DNA from 2 places in the Gordonia terrae genome. Region 2 is predicted to be linked to the other one. Evidence: riboswitches for the same ligand, from Rfam matches in the RefSeq annotation. Region 2 holds a riboswitch; the other holds the start of a gene.
The links. A riboswitch is a leader RNA that binds a small molecule or an ion and turns the genes downstream of it on or off. The one in region 2 is predicted to bind glycine.
Positions count from the first base shown of each region.

Region 1: it holds a riboswitch for glycine, as region 2 does, so the genes downstream of both, gcvP (aminomethyl-transferring glycine dehydrogenase) here and gcvP (aminomethyl-transferring glycine dehydrogenase) in region 2, are expected to answer to the same signal.

Region 1 is NZ_CP016594.1:3,106,589-3,114,513, reverse strand. It holds gene garA (glycogen accumulation regulator GarA) at 1-442, shown strand, start outside; gene ftsR (transcriptional regulator FtsR) at 448-1,170, shown strand; gene BCM27_RS14045 (bifunctional nuclease family protein) at 1,332-1,844, shown strand; gene BCM27_RS14040 (MerR family transcriptional regulator) at 2,139-2,783, shown strand; glycine riboswitch at 2,813-2,914, shown strand; gene gcvP (aminomethyl-transferring glycine dehydrogenase) at 3,088-5,997, shown strand; gene BCM27_RS14030 (substrate-binding domain-containing protein) at 6,086-7,321, opposite strand; gene BCM27_RS14025 (malate synthase G) at 7,462-7,925, opposite strand, start outside.
Region 2 is NZ_CP016594.1:205,501-213,425, forward strand. It holds gene BCM27_RS01015 (helix-turn-helix domain-containing protein) at 1-561, opposite strand, end outside; gene BCM27_RS01020 (creatininase family protein) at 738-1,595, opposite strand; gene iolM (scyllo-inosose 3-dehydrogenase) at 1,623-2,786, opposite strand; gene BCM27_RS01030 (Tm-1-like ATP-binding domain-containing protein) at 2,851-4,173, opposite strand; gene lipA (lipoyl synthase) at 4,280-5,206, opposite strand; glycine riboswitch at 5,524-5,615, shown strand; gene gcvP (aminomethyl-transferring glycine dehydrogenase) at 5,655-7,925, shown strand, end outside.

The sequences.
Region 1 (7,925 bases), 2.8 Mb from region 2:
AAACGACAGGGACTTCGAGGCGCCGGTGGAGACCACATCGGTGTTCCGGGAGGAGTTCATCAACGAACTCGACGCCGGGACCAGCACCTCGGGTGAGCCGGCCGACACGGGGGTCGAGCGACTCGCTCCCGGGACCGCGCTGCTTGTCGTGAAGCGAGGACCCAACGCAGGGTCGCGGTTCCTCCTCGATCAGCCGACCACCTCGGCCGGTCGACACCCCGACAGCGACATCTTCCTCGACGACGTGACCGTGAGTCGTCGTCACGCCGAGTTCCGTCTCGGCGACAACGAGTTTCAGGTCGTCGACGTGGGCAGCCTGAACGGCACCTACGTCAACCGGGAACCGGTCGACACCGCGTCCCTGAGCAACGGCGACGAGGTCCAGATCGGCAAGTTCCGCCTGGTCTTCCTCAGCGGTCCCCGCGACGAAGCAGACGCCTGACACCCGTGACGGCGTCCACGGCCCCCCGCGGCGAAGGATCGATGTCGATCGGCACGGTCCTCGCCCAGTTGCGTGATGACTTCCCCGACATCACGATCTCGAAGATCCGATTCCTGGAGTCGGAGGGTCTGGTGACCCCGGAACGGGCACCGTCGGGGTATCGGCGGTTCAGCCAGGCCGACTGCGATCGGTTGCGGTTCGTGCTGACCGCCCAGCGGGATCGCTATCTCCCGCTCAAGGTGATCAAGGAACAACTCGACGCGATCGACAACGGGAACGGCGGCTTCGGTCCCGGCGGGACGCGGGTGCTCTCCGCGGCCCGGGGGACCGTGGCGCCGGCCACCGATTTCGGTGCTCGAGCCGGGCGTGTGTCGCGCGAGACGCTGATCGAACGCACCGGGGTCGACTCGGCGTTCGTCACCGAGTTGCAGCGCAACGGTCTGCTGATCGCCGGCCCGGCCGGCTTCTTCGACGAGGACGCGGTGCGTCTCGTCGAGGCGGCGGCCGCATTGGCCAGCTACGGCCTCGAGACCCGCCATCTGCGGGCCTTCAAGGTCTCCGCGGATCGGGAGGCGGGTCTGGTCGCCCAGATCGCCGGCCCGATCGCGAAGGGCAAGGGCACGGGTGCGCGGGATCGCGCCGAGGAACTCGTACGCGAGATCGCCGCGCTGTCGGTGACGCTGCACACGCAATTGGTCAAGGCTGCGGTCAAGGGCGCGCTGGACTGAATTCCCGGCGCGCCGTCGGCCTCCGGTGCGCGTCGTCGCACCGGACTGAACAGCAACGACCGTCGGAAGACCGCCGCGAGTCGGCCGCCGCTGTTCACTCAGTCGGTGTAGCGTCGAGGTCACTGAATCGAGCGCCGTACAAGGCGTCTGGGAGGTGCGAGATGAGCGAGATGCGTGTGGTGGGCATCAGGGTCGAACCCCCGCAGAGCCAGCCGGTGTTGTTGCTGCGTGAGGTCGACGGCGAACGCTACCTGCCGATCTGGATCGGCCAGAGCGAAGCGGCGTCGATTGCATTGCGACAGAAGGGGATCGAGCCTCCCCGCCCTCTCACACACGACCTGATCGTCAATCTGATCAAAGAGTTCGGGCAGACCCTGCTCGAGGTCCGGATCGTGGACATGCAAGAGGGCACCTTCTATGCCGAGATGATCTTCACCGGCGATCTGCGTGTGTCGGCGCGGCCCTCGGATTCGATCGCGGTCGCCATGCGCGCCGAGGTCCCGATCATCGCCGACGAAGAGGTGCTCGCCGAGGCCGGCCTGCTCATCCCGGACGAGGACTCGGACGAGGCGCCCGAGGCGCAGGCCGACGAGGTCAAAGAGGACGAGGTCGAGAAGTTCAAGGAGTTCCTCGACAACGTCTCACCCGACGACTTCAAGGCGAGTGGGGCCTGAGCGGTCCGTTCCGAGGTCGGGGCAGGCGGGCCGGCTCCGCAGCCGAAAGCCAGATCACAGAATCGACACCGGCCGGTCACCGATTGTCTCGATCTCAAGTTGAGGTTCAGTGTCGTGGCGAGTCGCGTTGATCCCCGGTCATCCGCCGCATAGCGTCATCAGCGACATCGAGCACCGGACACGGGCCGATGAAGATGATCGGCCGACCGGAAACAGCCTGGACCGCGTACTGTGGACGTGGACGTCAGGCACCGTGGTGCGGCGTCCGATCCGAGCTTTGCGAGGGAGTCAGAAGTGGGCGATCGTCCGGTCGACAACGAAACGACGTCGAGCGACCAGTCACCCGATCGTCCGGTGGCCGAGCGTGTAGACGCCGTCCCGACCCAGGGCAGTCTCGGAGACATCGCCCCGGGCCTGTTCCCGGACGACACCGTGCCCGACGAGCTCGTCGGCTACCGCGTGCCGAGCGCGTGCCAGATCGCCGGGATCACCTATCGTCAGCTCGACTACTGGGCCCGTACGTCGTTGGTCGTCCCGTCGATCCGCGGAGCCGCGGGATCCGGCAGCCAGCGCCTGTACTCGTTCAAGGACATCCTCGTCCTCAAGATCGTCAAGCGTCTGCTGGACACCGGCATCTCGCTGCAGAACATCAGAGTCGCCGTCGACCACCTGCGCCAGCGCGGTGTCGAGGACCTCGCCAAGATCACCCTCTTCTCGGACGGCACGACGGTGTACGAGTGCACGTCGGCCGAAGAGGTCGTTGACCTGCTCCAAGGCGGGCAGGGAGTGTTCGGGATCGCGGTCAGCGGCGCCATGCGTGAACTGACCGGCACCATCGCGGATTTCCCCGGCGAACGGGCCGACGGCGGTGTCAGCGAAACCGCGCCCGAGGACGAACTCGCGGCGCGCCGCAAGAACCGCGCCCGTCGCACCGGCTAGTCCGCGTTCCGCGTAGACTGGCCCCGCGTCGCTACGCTGCGGGAGAGCGCCGACGGCAGAGATGCCGGCGGCCGCCGAAGGAGCAACACCTCTCCGTCAAACTCTCAGGCACCCAGGACCGCGGTGGTGACGACGTCTCTGGAAAGTGACGATCCGTCGTCCGCCCACGGTGAAAGGTCGTCGCGCAGCGCTGCGGGGCACCGAATCTCTCAGGCGTCACATCGGCTGCCGCCGACGACATGACAGAGGGGGAGGGCCAGCAGCCGGTGCGCGCACCGGCGCCTGCGAGAGGTGCCCTCCACCTGTGTCCACCACCGATGCGACCCCGTCCGACACCCCGGACCCGTCCACAGCCCCCGCCCCCGGGGTCTCGGCCGCCTTCGTCGACCGTCATGTAGGTCCGGACGCCGACGAGACCCGGCGCATGCTCGAAGCGATCGGCGCGACCTCACTCGACGACCTCGCCCACCGCGTCATCCCGGCGGTCATCGCCGACGAACTCGACTCCGACGTACTCGGCGCACTACCCGAGCCCCTCAGCGAGAGTGCGGTTCTCGCTCAGCTCGGCGACCTGGCCGCACGCAACACCGTCGCTCGGTCGATGATCGGGCTCGGCTACTACGGCACCCACACGCCCGGCGTCATCCTCCGCAACGTGCTCGAGAATCCGGCCTGGTACACCGCGTACACGCCCTATCAGCCCGAGATCAGCCAGGGACGTCTCGAGGCGCTGCTCAACTTCCAGACCATGGTCGCCGACCTCACCGGGATGGAGGTGGCCAACGCCTCGATGCTCGACGAGGCCACCGCGGCTGCCGAGGCGATGACGCTGATGCGCCGTGCGGGCAAGTCGAAGTCTCCGCGCGTGGTCGTCGACGCCGACCTCTTTCCGCAGACGCGTGCGGTGCTCGACACGCGCGCCGAGCCGCTGGGCATCGAGATCGTCGAGGCGTCACTGCATCCCGAGCTCCCCGGATGCGGACTTCCCGACGGCGAGTTCTACGGCGTGATCCTCCAGGTACCGGGTGCGTCGGGTCGCATCGTCGACGCCACCGCGATCATCGACGCGGCGCACGACCGCGGCGCACTCGTCGCGGCCGGTGCCGACCTCCTGGCGATGACCCTGCTGACACCGCCCGGCGAGCAGGGCGCCGACGTCTGTTTCGGCACGACGCAGCGCTTCGGCGTGCCGATGGGCTTCGGCGGGCCGCACGCCGGATACCTCGCCGTGGGCTCGAAGCACGCCCGGCAACTCCCGGGCCGTCTGGTCGGGATCTCCAAGGACGCCGACGGCAACCTGGCCTACCGGCTCGCGCTGCAGACCCGCGAACAGCACATCCGCCGCGAGAAGGCCACGAGCAACATCTGCACCGCGCAGGTACTCCTGGCGGTGATGGCCGCCATGTTCGCCTCCTACCACGGCGCCGAGGGGCTGCGCGCCATCGCGCGCCGCACCCATGCCGCGGCGGCCCGGCTGGCCGACTCGCTCGCGGCCGGCGGATTCTCGGTCGCGCACGCGAACTTCTTCGACACCATCGAGGTGCACGCCCCGGGTCAGGCCGATACCGTCGTTGCCCGGGCTCGCCAGGAGGGTGTCAACCTGCGCCGGGTCGACGCCGACACCATCGGCATCGCCTGCGATGAGACCACGGTCGATGCCGACCTCGATGCGGTGTTGCGTGCCTTCGACGTCGCCGGCGTCACGCCGCGTGCGTTCACGCAGCCGATCGAGAACCGCACCAGCGAGTTCCTCACCCACCCGGCGTTCAACCGGTACCGCACCGAGACCGCGATGCTGCGGTACCTGCGAGCCCTGTCGGACAAGGACATCGCGCTCGACCGCAGCATGATCCCGCTCGGGTCGTGCACGATGAAGCTCAACGCCACCACCGAGATGGAACCCATCACCTGGCCCGGCTTCGCGCAGCTGCACCCGTTCGCTCCGGCCGACGACACCGCGGGGATCCGAGAGCTCATCGCCACCCTCGAGAACTGGCTCGTGGCGGTCACCGGATACGACCGCGTCAGCCTGCAACCGAACGCGGGGTCGCAGGGAGAGTTCGCCGGCCTGCTGGCGATCCGGGGATACCACCTCAGCCGCGGCGACGGCGACCGCGATGTCTGCCTGATCCCGTCGAGCGCCCACGGCACCAATGCCGCCTCGGCGGTCATGGCGGGAATGCGCGTCGTGGTGGTCGGGTGCCGAGACAACGGCGACGTCGACCTCGACGATCTGCGCGCGAAGATCGACGCCAACGAGGGTCGCATCGCGGCGATCATGATCACGTACCCGTCCACGCACGGGGTCTTCGAGCACGACGTGCGCGAGGTCTGCGGCGCCGTCCACGACGCCGGCGGACAGGTCTACGTCGACGGCGCCAACCTCAATGCGCTGGTCGGCGTGGCACGACCAGGGCATTTCGGTGGCGACGTCAGTCACCTGAACCTGCACAAGACCTTCTGCATCCCGCACGGCGGCGGCGGACCGGGCGTCGGACCGGTCGCGGTCCGGGAGCACCTCGCCCCGTTCCTGCCGGGACACCCGCTCGCCGACGAGCTGCCAGGCTCGGCGACCATCGCCGCCGCACCGTACGGCTCGGCGGCGATCCTGCCGATCACCTACGCCTACATCGCGATGATGGGGGCAGACGGGTTGCGCCGGGCGACGCTGACGGCCATCACCGCTGCCAACTACGTCGCCAAGCGGCTCGGTGAGCACTACCCGGTGCTCTACACCGGCGAGGAGGGCTTCGTCGCCCACGAGTGCATCCTGGATCTGCGGGCCATCACCAAGGCGACCGGCGTCACCGTCGACGACGTCGCAAAACGGCTCGCCGACTACGGTTTCCACGCCCCGACCATGAGCTTCCCGGTTGCGGGCACCCTGATGGTCGAGCCCACCGAGAGCGAGAACCTCGACGAGATCGACGCCTTCTGCGACGCGATGATCGCGATCCGCGGCGAGATCGAACTCGTCGGACGAGGGGAGTGGCCCGCCGAGGACAACCCGCTCCGCGGTGCGCCGCACACCGCCGAGTCGCTGGTCGGTGAGTGGGAACATCCGTACTCGCGCGAACTCGCCGTCTACCCGCAGGGGCTGCCGTCCGCGGGTGGCCGGGCGAAGGTGTGGCCGGCCGTCCGGCGGATCGACGGGGTGTACGGCGATCGCAACCTGGTGTGCAGCTGCCCGCCCATCGAGGCCTACAGCAGCTGACCCGACGCTCGGGAAGCTCCTCGCCTGCTCGTTGAGTAGGTGAGGAGCGTAGCGACGAGCCGTATCGAAACGACCCCGGCCGTCGCTTCTAACCGCCCGCGGTTCCCGACGGCACCGACGCTGCCGTCGAGCTCGCCGGGACGCTGGCCGGCCCGTAGACCAGCCGGTTGATCGCGACGATCGCGCCGTCCTCGGGGGTGGGCATCGGGTTCGGAGTCCGGGGGAAGGTCACCGTCGGCGTGGCCGCGGGCATCGGGGCGTCGCCCCGGAAACCGAGCTCGGTGAGCAACCGGAGCTGCTCGGGTTCCGAGGCGAACTGGATGAACTCGGCGACGGCATCGGTCGCCGATTCGGTCACCTCCGGTCCCGACAGACGGATCACCGGATAGTCGGCGATCGGTGTCGGACCGGACGGGATCAGTTCGGCCAGCCGCGCACGGTCGTCGTCGCGGGTCATCTGGAACAGGCGCTGCTCGGTGATGGGTACGACGTGGATCGGCGCCCGAGCGGCATCGGGGGCGTCGGCGATCGTCGTCGCGGCGCCCTGGGGTGTCCCGTCCGGGGAGAGCGGGGCGCCCTCGAGCATGGCGCGGACGCTGGAGCTCACCCGCGGGGACTCGGCGTCGGTTGTCGTCAGCGGACCGGTGGTCCGGGTGACGCGGGTGGCGACCGCCTGGGCGGCGAGTGCGCTCGCGTCGGACTGTGCCCCGATCGGCATCGCCATCCGCAGCGACCCCCAGCCCTGGAGGCCGAAGTCGGTGAGCGAGTTGTCCCGACGTTGCAGCGTGGGGATCTGAGACCAGTCGAGACGTCCGTGGAGGGCGGTGTCGAGTTCGGGCGACACGGCCAGAACGACCGGTGTCGAGACCAGGGAGCGTGTGTTGCCCTCGATCGCATCGGGTTTCGCCGCCGCGAGATCTGCCGACCACACCGACGACTGCGGGACCCAGGCGGCCGGATGGGCGCCCATCGACTCGGTGTCCCACGACCCCGACAGACCGTCGAGGGTGATCTTGGCGTCGCCCGGGCGGACGTCGACGGTGACGCACTTGTCGCGTACGACCGGATTGGTCGCACCGAAGTTGCGGGCGACCGCCGCGAGCCCCGGCGCGATGTCGGGGTCGGCGATGATCGGGACCGACTCACGGCCTTCGACGCATTGCGCGGCGGCCTGTTCGGCCTGGCGATCGATCCGATCGCCGAGGTCTCGCCAGGTGACGACGACTGCGGCGACGAGCAGGATCGACAAGAGGGCGGCGACGACACCTCGGCTCACGCCGCGGCTACGGATGCTCTCCCCGCCGCTACTCCGATGATGTGCCAACGCCGATGCCCTCCCTGCTCGGTGCGTCCCTCGCCCGGTCGGCCGTGGCGACCCGGTGCGCAGTGCAGGGTACGACGATACGCCGTGCCGATCCTGGACGGTTCGGCACGGTCGTATCGCCTATGTCGAGACCGGCGCGGTCAGCCCGCCGGGTTCGCCGCCTTGTACTCGCGGCGACGGCGGTGCAGGATCGGCTCGGTGTAGCCGCTGGGCTGTGTCGTGCCCTCCAGGATGAGCTCCTTCGCTGCCTGGAACGCGATGTTGGAGTCGAAGTCCGGCGCCAGTGGACGGTAGGTCGGGTCGCCGGCGTTCTGACGGTCGACGACCGGGGCCATCCGCTCGAGCGATGCGACGACGTCGGCTTCGGTCACGATGCCGTGCCGCAGCCAGTTGGCGAGCAACTGACTCGAGATGCGCAGTGTCGCACGGTCTTCCATCAACGCGACGTCATGGATGTCGGGCACCTTCGAGCAGCCGACGCCCTGGTCGATCCAGCGGACGACGTAACCCAGGATCGACTGACAGTTGTTGTCGAGTTCCTGCTGCTTCTCCTCGTCGGACCAATCGGTCTTGGGGGCGAGGGGAATCGTGAGGACGTCGTCGA
Region 2 (7,925 bases):
GATCTTGTGTGGAATGGTGCTGTGGAACCAGATGGAGTCACCTGGGTCCAGGAAGTAGACTTCGTCGGCCAGCGTCACCTTGAAGCGACCCTTGAGCACCATTGCCCACTCCTCGCCCTCGTGCGTATAGGGCTCGTCGCCGGTGCTGGCACCGACCTCGTAGCGTCCGTACAGAGCTTCGAGGACTTCAGATTCTGCCGGTGAGGCGAGCTCGAAGTGGACTCCCCGGGCTGCGATGGACGAACGGGAGTCCGAGCCCGGGTGGGTGGGCAGATCTCCGCCTATGGTCTGGCGGTCGGTGGCACGGATGACGTGCCCGTTGCGCTGGCTCGGCTCGGTGAAGAAGTAGGTGATGCTCGTGCCCAGTGCGGCGGCGAGTCGCTTGAGGGTGGAGATCGATGGCTCGGTCTTTCCTCGTTCCACTTCACTGATGACCGAAGACGACATCTCCGCTCGTTCCGCCAGTGCGCGGATCGAGTACCCGTGATCGTTACGCAGTTTCTTGAGGCGATCACCGATCGAGATGGTGTCGTCGTCGGTCTTCTCCGGCCCGCTAGCCATTGATTTCTCCACTTCCCACAGTCAGTTGTGCCCGGATAGAGCGCCTACCACCTCCGTGGTGGATGATGCCCACTGTCAGTGGAGCCTACTGAGGCCGGCAGTGGTAGGTGGGGATGCAGGGCACCGGGGGTTTGAGATGACCTCCCCGGTGCCCCGCAAGCTTGGTTGCAGTCGGATCAGGCCTTGAGGACGAACTCGCGCGAGGTGATGTCCACCTTCACCTTCTTGAGTTCCTCCAGGGCATCGGCGAGATGACTGGAGAAGCGGTCGAAGATCTGCTCGCCCTTCTCGGCGGTGGCGCGGAACGGGTTCCCGATCACACCGTGCGGCGCCATCTCCTGATGCTCCATGGGGAAGTAGAAGTACTCGAAGCCCTGGAACTCGACGTCCGGGCTCGCGTCGACCTTCTTGAACGACTCCGGCAGCCATTCCGGTGCCTGGGCGCGGGTGTCGAGACCTCGGTCGAGCTTCACGTTCTCGGGCTTGAAGGCCATCATGATCGAGGTCTCCTGCTCACTGGCGTGCCAGCCGGCCGTCTCCTCCTCGCTGTTCTCCATCAGGTCTTCGATGATCCCGAGGTAGCGCTCGCCGTAGGGCTTGAACATGCCGAGCAGTGCCCCCGTTTCGTATCGGAGGGTGCGGAAGACCTGGTCGGTGACCTTGGTGTTGGAGGTGTGGCCGTTCACGAAGATCAGGCGGTTGAAGCCGTGATGGATGAGTGAGCGTGCCGTGTCGTAGATGACCGCCCGCACGGTGTCGCCGCGGAAGGTCATGGTGCCCATGCCGTTCTCGGGCTCACGCAGGTGATGCGGGCTGTACCCCGTCCAGATCGGCGGGCCGTACAGCACCTTGGCCTTCTCGGCGGCACGGCGGCACACTTCCTGTGCGTTGTAGATGTCGGTGCCGATGGGGAGGTGGTAGCCGTGCATCTCGACCGCGCCCATCGGGATGATGATGGTGTCGTCGGTCTTCAGGTACTCCTGGATGTCCGGCGGGGCCAGGTCGGTGATGAGACGCGAGTGAAGTTCTGACATCGAGTTTTCTCCTGTGTTTCGTGGGTGTTATGTCTGGGGCTTGACGAGGATCTTGCCGTTTCCTCGCTCTTTGGTTTCTTCGAGCGCGTCGATGAGCCCGGCCAGCGGGAATCGACGAGTGATGGCCTTGTCCATGGAGATTCGTCCGGAAGCCATCAAGGCGATGACGTTGGGGAAGTTCCAACTGCCGGAATGTCCGACGGTGCCGTAGATCTGACCGGCTTTGAGCTGGATCTTGATCGTGTTGATAGATGCGGGCTTCGCGTCCATGCCTGCGACCACGAGCTTTCCGCCGATACCGAGTGTGTCCTCGATCGGACCCATCACGGCCTTGCTGTTGCCGCTGGCCTCGATGATCATGGCGGCCCCGTTCCCTTTGGTGGCGTCCGCGATCGCTGCCACCGCATCGTCGGCGAGGGGGTCGATGACATGCGTCGCGCCCATCTCGGCGGCCAGGGACCGTCGTTCGGCGATCGGCTCGACGGCGAAGATCTGGGACGCGCCGGCAGCCTGGGCGAGCGCGACCGAGGCGAGACCGATGGGGCCGAGCCCGTAGATCGCGACCGCGCTGCCCGGTGCGAACCCTCCTGCGCGGGTGAACATCCCCTCATACGCGACGCTGGTCGGTTCGGTCAGTGCGCCGACTTCGAGAGCGGCGTCCTCGGAGCCGTAGCGATCGGCAACGGCGTCGAGCGGCCAGCAGTATCGTGCGTCGACGCGAACGTACTGGGCGAACCCGCCGTCGATGGTGATACCGAGATCCTCGATGTTCCGGCACTGATTCCAGAAGCCCCCGCGACATTCGCGACAGGTACCGCACCACTGGATCTCCTCGGCGGCCACGAGCTGGCCCACGCGCAGTTCGCTTACCGCGGACCCGGCGGCGACGATCTTGCCGGAGAACTCGTGACCGGTGATCACCGGAGCCTTGAGGTGGTAGGGGGACAGCACGTAGCCGTCCTCGTCGGTCTCGTACATGTGGACATCGGTGCCACACAATCCGCAGGCACCGACCTCGAGGATCACCTCGGTCGGCCCGGGAGCGCCTGGGTCGGCGACTGTGCGAAGCTCCATCACCGGGTTTCGGTACGCCTCACTGGCGTTGACGGCCCATTGGCGCGCGGCGTCGTCGGCGGGAATGTGCACGCCTGTCCGGGGCGACCATTCGGCCTCCAGTACAACTGCTTTCATGTGCGTGTCTCCGTTCGTACGAGTATCGGGTGTGGGTATCGCTGGCTCACGATGGACAGGGCTGTCATGCGGTGGGCACGGGCGGGCGGGGCCGTGGGTCGGGTCGGGTCGTGGTGACCGCTTCGAAAGCGTCGATCACCGCAGCCGAGAACTCGGGGTCGTTGATGTGCGCGTCGATCTCGCTGATCCGAACCCGGTCGTGGATCTCTGAGCGCAGGACGCGGCGGAATGCCTCGTCGGCGGCTGGGTCCCAGAAGGCGCCACCGGGGGCGTTGGGAACGGACAGCCCCCGTGTGGGGATCACGATGTGAACCGGCCCCACGGCCAGGTTGGCCTTGCGGGCGAACTCCTTGGCCACCATCTCCATCTCGCTCGTGGTGAGGCGGACGAGCGTGAGCTCGGGATTGTGCCCGAAGTAGGTGCGGCCGGGGAACTCCCGCTCGGTGTCGGCCGGTGTGCCGCAGGTGATCAGGTCGATGCAACCGGGTACGAGCACCTGGGGGAGCCCCAGCCGGCCGGCTGTCTCCATTCGCTCCGGGCCCGGGTCCATCAGACCGCCGACCAGGTGTCCGCTCAGTTCCGTTGTGGTGACGTCGATGACGACATCGACCTGCCCGTGCTCCACGGCGGACTCGAGGGCCTTTCCGCCGGTGCCGTTGGCGTGGAAGGCGACGAATGCCCTTCCCGCGGAACGTAGGTGATCGTGAATGCGATCCACCGTCGGGGTGGTGTTCCCATTCATGGAGACGGCCACCGTCAGCGGCCGCTCGGCAGTGGCGTCGACGTCATCCCGCCGCGCCGCGGTGGCCGCTCCGACGATGAACCCTGCCGCGTTGCGGTAGATCACCGAGGTGAGCGAGTTGACGCCGACGATGTCGGCGACGGAGTGGAGTACGGCGACGTCCTGGATGCCGACGTACGGCTCGAAGGTCCGTCGGCCGGACGCCAGCGGGGACACGATGAGCTTCGGGAAACCGAAGGGGAGCTGCTGCAGGGCCGGGCCGGCGATGTGGGTTCCGGCGCCACCCATGCAGACGGCCCCGTCGATGCCGCGACCGGCGGCCATGTCGGTCAGCAGCCGGGTCACCCCGGCTCGAAGGGCGGACACGGCTTCGCCGCGCGGCAGTGAGTCGATCTCCTGCATCGAACTCCCGGCTGCGACGGCCACCGCATTCTGATCGACGAACGGACGGTCACCGATGGTCGCTTCGTCCGGAATCGCGGTGAGGCGCGCCGATGTGTCGACGAAGATGACTCGCCCGCCCAGATCCTCGATGTGATCGGCGAGGTCGGCCAGCTCGACGGCCTTGGTGTCGAAGGTCCCGATGACCGCAATCGTGGGGGACGAGTGCCGCGTTCCGGTACTGGCTCCGTCTGCGCTGTGCATGACCTAGATCATAGTTCGGGAAACCGAACGCTGCAAGCCTATTTCGGTGGAAAATGTTCGGAGTACCGGTACGAAAATAGAAAAATGCCTGGTCGAGGGTTTCTCGTCACGTCTGCAAACTCCGCACGGCTGCGGCATGCAGTCGACCCGCGCGATAAGAAGAGCGCACCAGCGGGCCGGACATGACGCCCAGGAAACCGAGGTCGGTGGCGGTCTTGGCGAATTCCTCGAACTGGTCCGGAGGAACCCACCGGTCCACCGGAAGATGTCGAGGGCTTGGCCGCAGGTACTGGGTGATGGTCACCAGGTCGCAGTCGGCGGCGCGAAGGTCGGCCAACGCGTCGTAGACCTCGGTGTCCGACTCGCCCATACCCAGGATCAGGTTCGACTTCGTGATCAGCCCGGCCGCTTTTGCGGCCGTGATCACCGCGAGTGAACGCTGATAGTCGAACGCCGGGCGCACGCGACGGAACAGCCGCGGGATGGTTTCCACGTTGTGAGCCAGCACGGATGGCTGTGAGGCGAAGACCTCATCGAGTTGGCGGCGGTCGCCGCTGAAGTCGGGGATCAGGAGTTCCACGCCCGTCGACGGGCACGCGGCCCGGATGGCCCGGACGGTCTCGGCGTACAACCACGCTCCGCCGTCGTCGAGGTCGTCACGTGCCACCCCGGTGACCGTCGCGTACCGCAGATCCATCGCCGCCACCGATTCGGCGACCCGGCGCGGCTCGTCACGGTCGAGGTCATCGGGACGGCCGGTGTCGATTTGGCAGAAGTCGCACCGGCGGGTGCATTGTTCGCCGCCGATGAGGAAGGTCGCTTCGCGATCGTTCCAACATTCGAAGATGTTGGGGCAGCCGGCCGATCGGCACACCGTGTGCAGGTCGTGATCGGACACGACCGTCGAGACCTCCTGGAACACCGGGCCGGTGTTCACGGCCTTCTTCATCCAGGGGGGCTTCCGTTCGACGGGGGATGCACTGTTGCGCACCTCGAGCCGCAGAAGTCGTCGTCCTTCATTGGTGACCGACATGATTCCTCGCTGATGGTGGTGGGGTACCTCGCGGGGCGTGACACGCCGTCGGTCGGCCCGGTGGTCGGCGAGGTAGGAGATGGCGCGCGCTGAAGCACAGCACGGGACCGACCTCATTCTTGCACGGAACAGCGAACGAAATCCCGCTAAATGGACTCAAACCGTGCGGAATGCCGATCAGTGATCTATGGTGGGTGTCACACAACCGAATCCGCCGCTCGATGCGTATCAGGAGAACTCCAGGACCCGGCGGTCCGTGGAGAGCCGTAGGAGCAAGTTCCTCCCCGGGAATCTCTCAGGCCCCGCACTGATCACGCAGAGGCAACTCTGGAGAAAGCCGCCGCGCTTACCGAAGGTGTATGGCCCCTTGCGGGTCGGGACTCTCAGGTACCAGGACAGAGACGGGGAGGGCAAGCATCCGCTGATCGCGCCGCGGCGCGGTCATGAGATCTCGGAGAATCTCTTGTCCCACAATTCTTTACGAGGTGATTTCACCTCTCGTCACATCGGCCCGGACGCTTCCGGTGCCCGTCGGATGCTCGACACCGTCGGGTACGACGGCCTCGACGAACTGATCGACGCCGCGGTACCGGACTCGATCCGGACGCATTCGCCGCTGAACACGCCGGCCGCACGTTCGGAGACCGAGGTGCTGGCCGCGCTCCGGGCGATGGCAGCGCGCAACGAACAGCGCGTGCAGATGATCGGACTCGGCTACTACGACACCGTCACACCGGCCGTACTGCGACGCAACCTGCTCGAGGCGCCCGGCTGGTACACGAGCTATACGCCGTACCAGCCCGAGATCTCACAGGGCCGCCTGGAGGCTCTGCTGAATTTCCAGACCGTGGTCGAGGACCTCACCGGCCTGCCGGTTGCCGGAGCGTCACTGCTCGACGAGGCGACCGCCGTGGTCGAGGCGATTCTGCTGATGCGTCGGGCGAACAAGTCCGCGCCCGCGGCGGTGGTCGTCGACACGAACTGCTTCCCCCAAACCCTGTCTGTCGTCCGCGCACGAACCGAAGCCGTGGGGATCGAACTGATCGAGCACGACACGACGCGCGGACTGCCCGAGGAGAAGTTCTTCGGGGTCGTCATCCAGAACCCCGGTTCCACCGGGCAGGTCCGCGACCTCTCGGCACTCATCAACCGGGCGCACGAGCAAGATGCTCTGGTCACTGTCGCCACCGATCTGCTTGCATCGACCATCTTCGAGGAGCCGGGCGCGCAGGGGGCCGACATCGCCGTTGGGTCTGCGCAGAGATTCGGTGTACCGCTGTTCTTCGGTGGTCCGCACGCCGGATTCATGGCGGTGCGCCAGGGACTGGAGCGAATGCTGCCCGGTCGACTCGTGGGCGTCTCCCGCGACGTCGACGGAGCGGTGGCCTATCGTCTGGCCCTGCAGACCCGGGAACAGCACATTCGCCGCGACAAGGCGACTAGCAACATCTGTACCGCCCAGGCCCTGCTGGCCAACGTCGCGGGTATGTACGCCGCCTATCACGGTGCGAGTGGATTGCGCGCGATCGCCTCGCGTGTGCACGGACACGCGACGGCGGTCAACGCCGGTCTGCGCGCCGGTGGCGTGGACACGTTGCACGCCGACTTCTTCGACACCGTGGTCGCGCGGGTCAGCGGTCGCGGTCGCGCCGTCGTCCTCGCCGCCGATCGTCTGGGAGTCAACCTCCGCCTCATCGACGACGACACCGTCGGAATCTCCTGCGACGAGAAGACGACCGACGCGATCGTGGCTCGGGTACTGGAAGCGTTCGGCGTCAGCGCGGGTGTCCGCGGCGCCGACGGTCAGAGCCGCGACTCGCGAACGTCCGGCTGGATCCAGCCGGACCTGGCGCGTACCTCACCGTTCATGACGGCTGACTTGTTCCACCGGTATCGGTCCGAAGCCGCGATGCAGCGGTACCTTCGTCGACTCTCCGACAGAGACCTGGCCCTCGACCGGACCATGATCCCGCTCGGTTCGTGCACGATGAAACTCAACTCGGCGGTGGAGATGGAGCCGATCAGCTGGCCGGGCTTCGCGGGCATCCACCCGTACGCACCGGACGAGCAGACCCGGGGGTATCGCGAACTGATCGGCGACCTGGAGAGCTGGCTTGCCGACATCACCGGATACGACCGGGTCTCGTTGCAGCCCAATGCCGGATCGCAGGGAGAGCTGGCCGGGCTGCTGGCAATTCGCAACTACCACCGCAGCAATGGAGACACCGGCCGCGACATCTGCCTCATCCCGCAATCGGCGCACGGAACGAATGCCGCGTCGGCTGTGTTGGCGGGGTTGCGTGTCGTCGTGGTCGCCACCGCGAGCAGCGGCGACATCGACCTCGGTGATCTGCGGAACCAGCTCGAGGAGCACCGCGATCACGTGGCTGCCATCATGCTCACGTATCCCTCCACGCATGGCGTGTACGAAACCGACGTGCGCCAGGTCTGCGATCTCGTCCACGACGCCGGCGGGCAGGTCTACGTCGACGGCGCCAACCTCAACGCCCTGGTCGGTCTGGCCAGACCCGGCGAATTCGGTGGCGACGTCTCGCATCTCAATCTGCACAAGACCTTCTGCATTCCGCACGGAGGTGGTGGGCCAGGAGTGGGGCCGGTCGCCGTGCGCGCGCACCTGGCACCCTTCCTGCCTTCGCATCCGTTCGACACCGACGGGGTGACCGGCCCGGTCTCGGCCGCTCCCCAGGGGTCGGCCGGC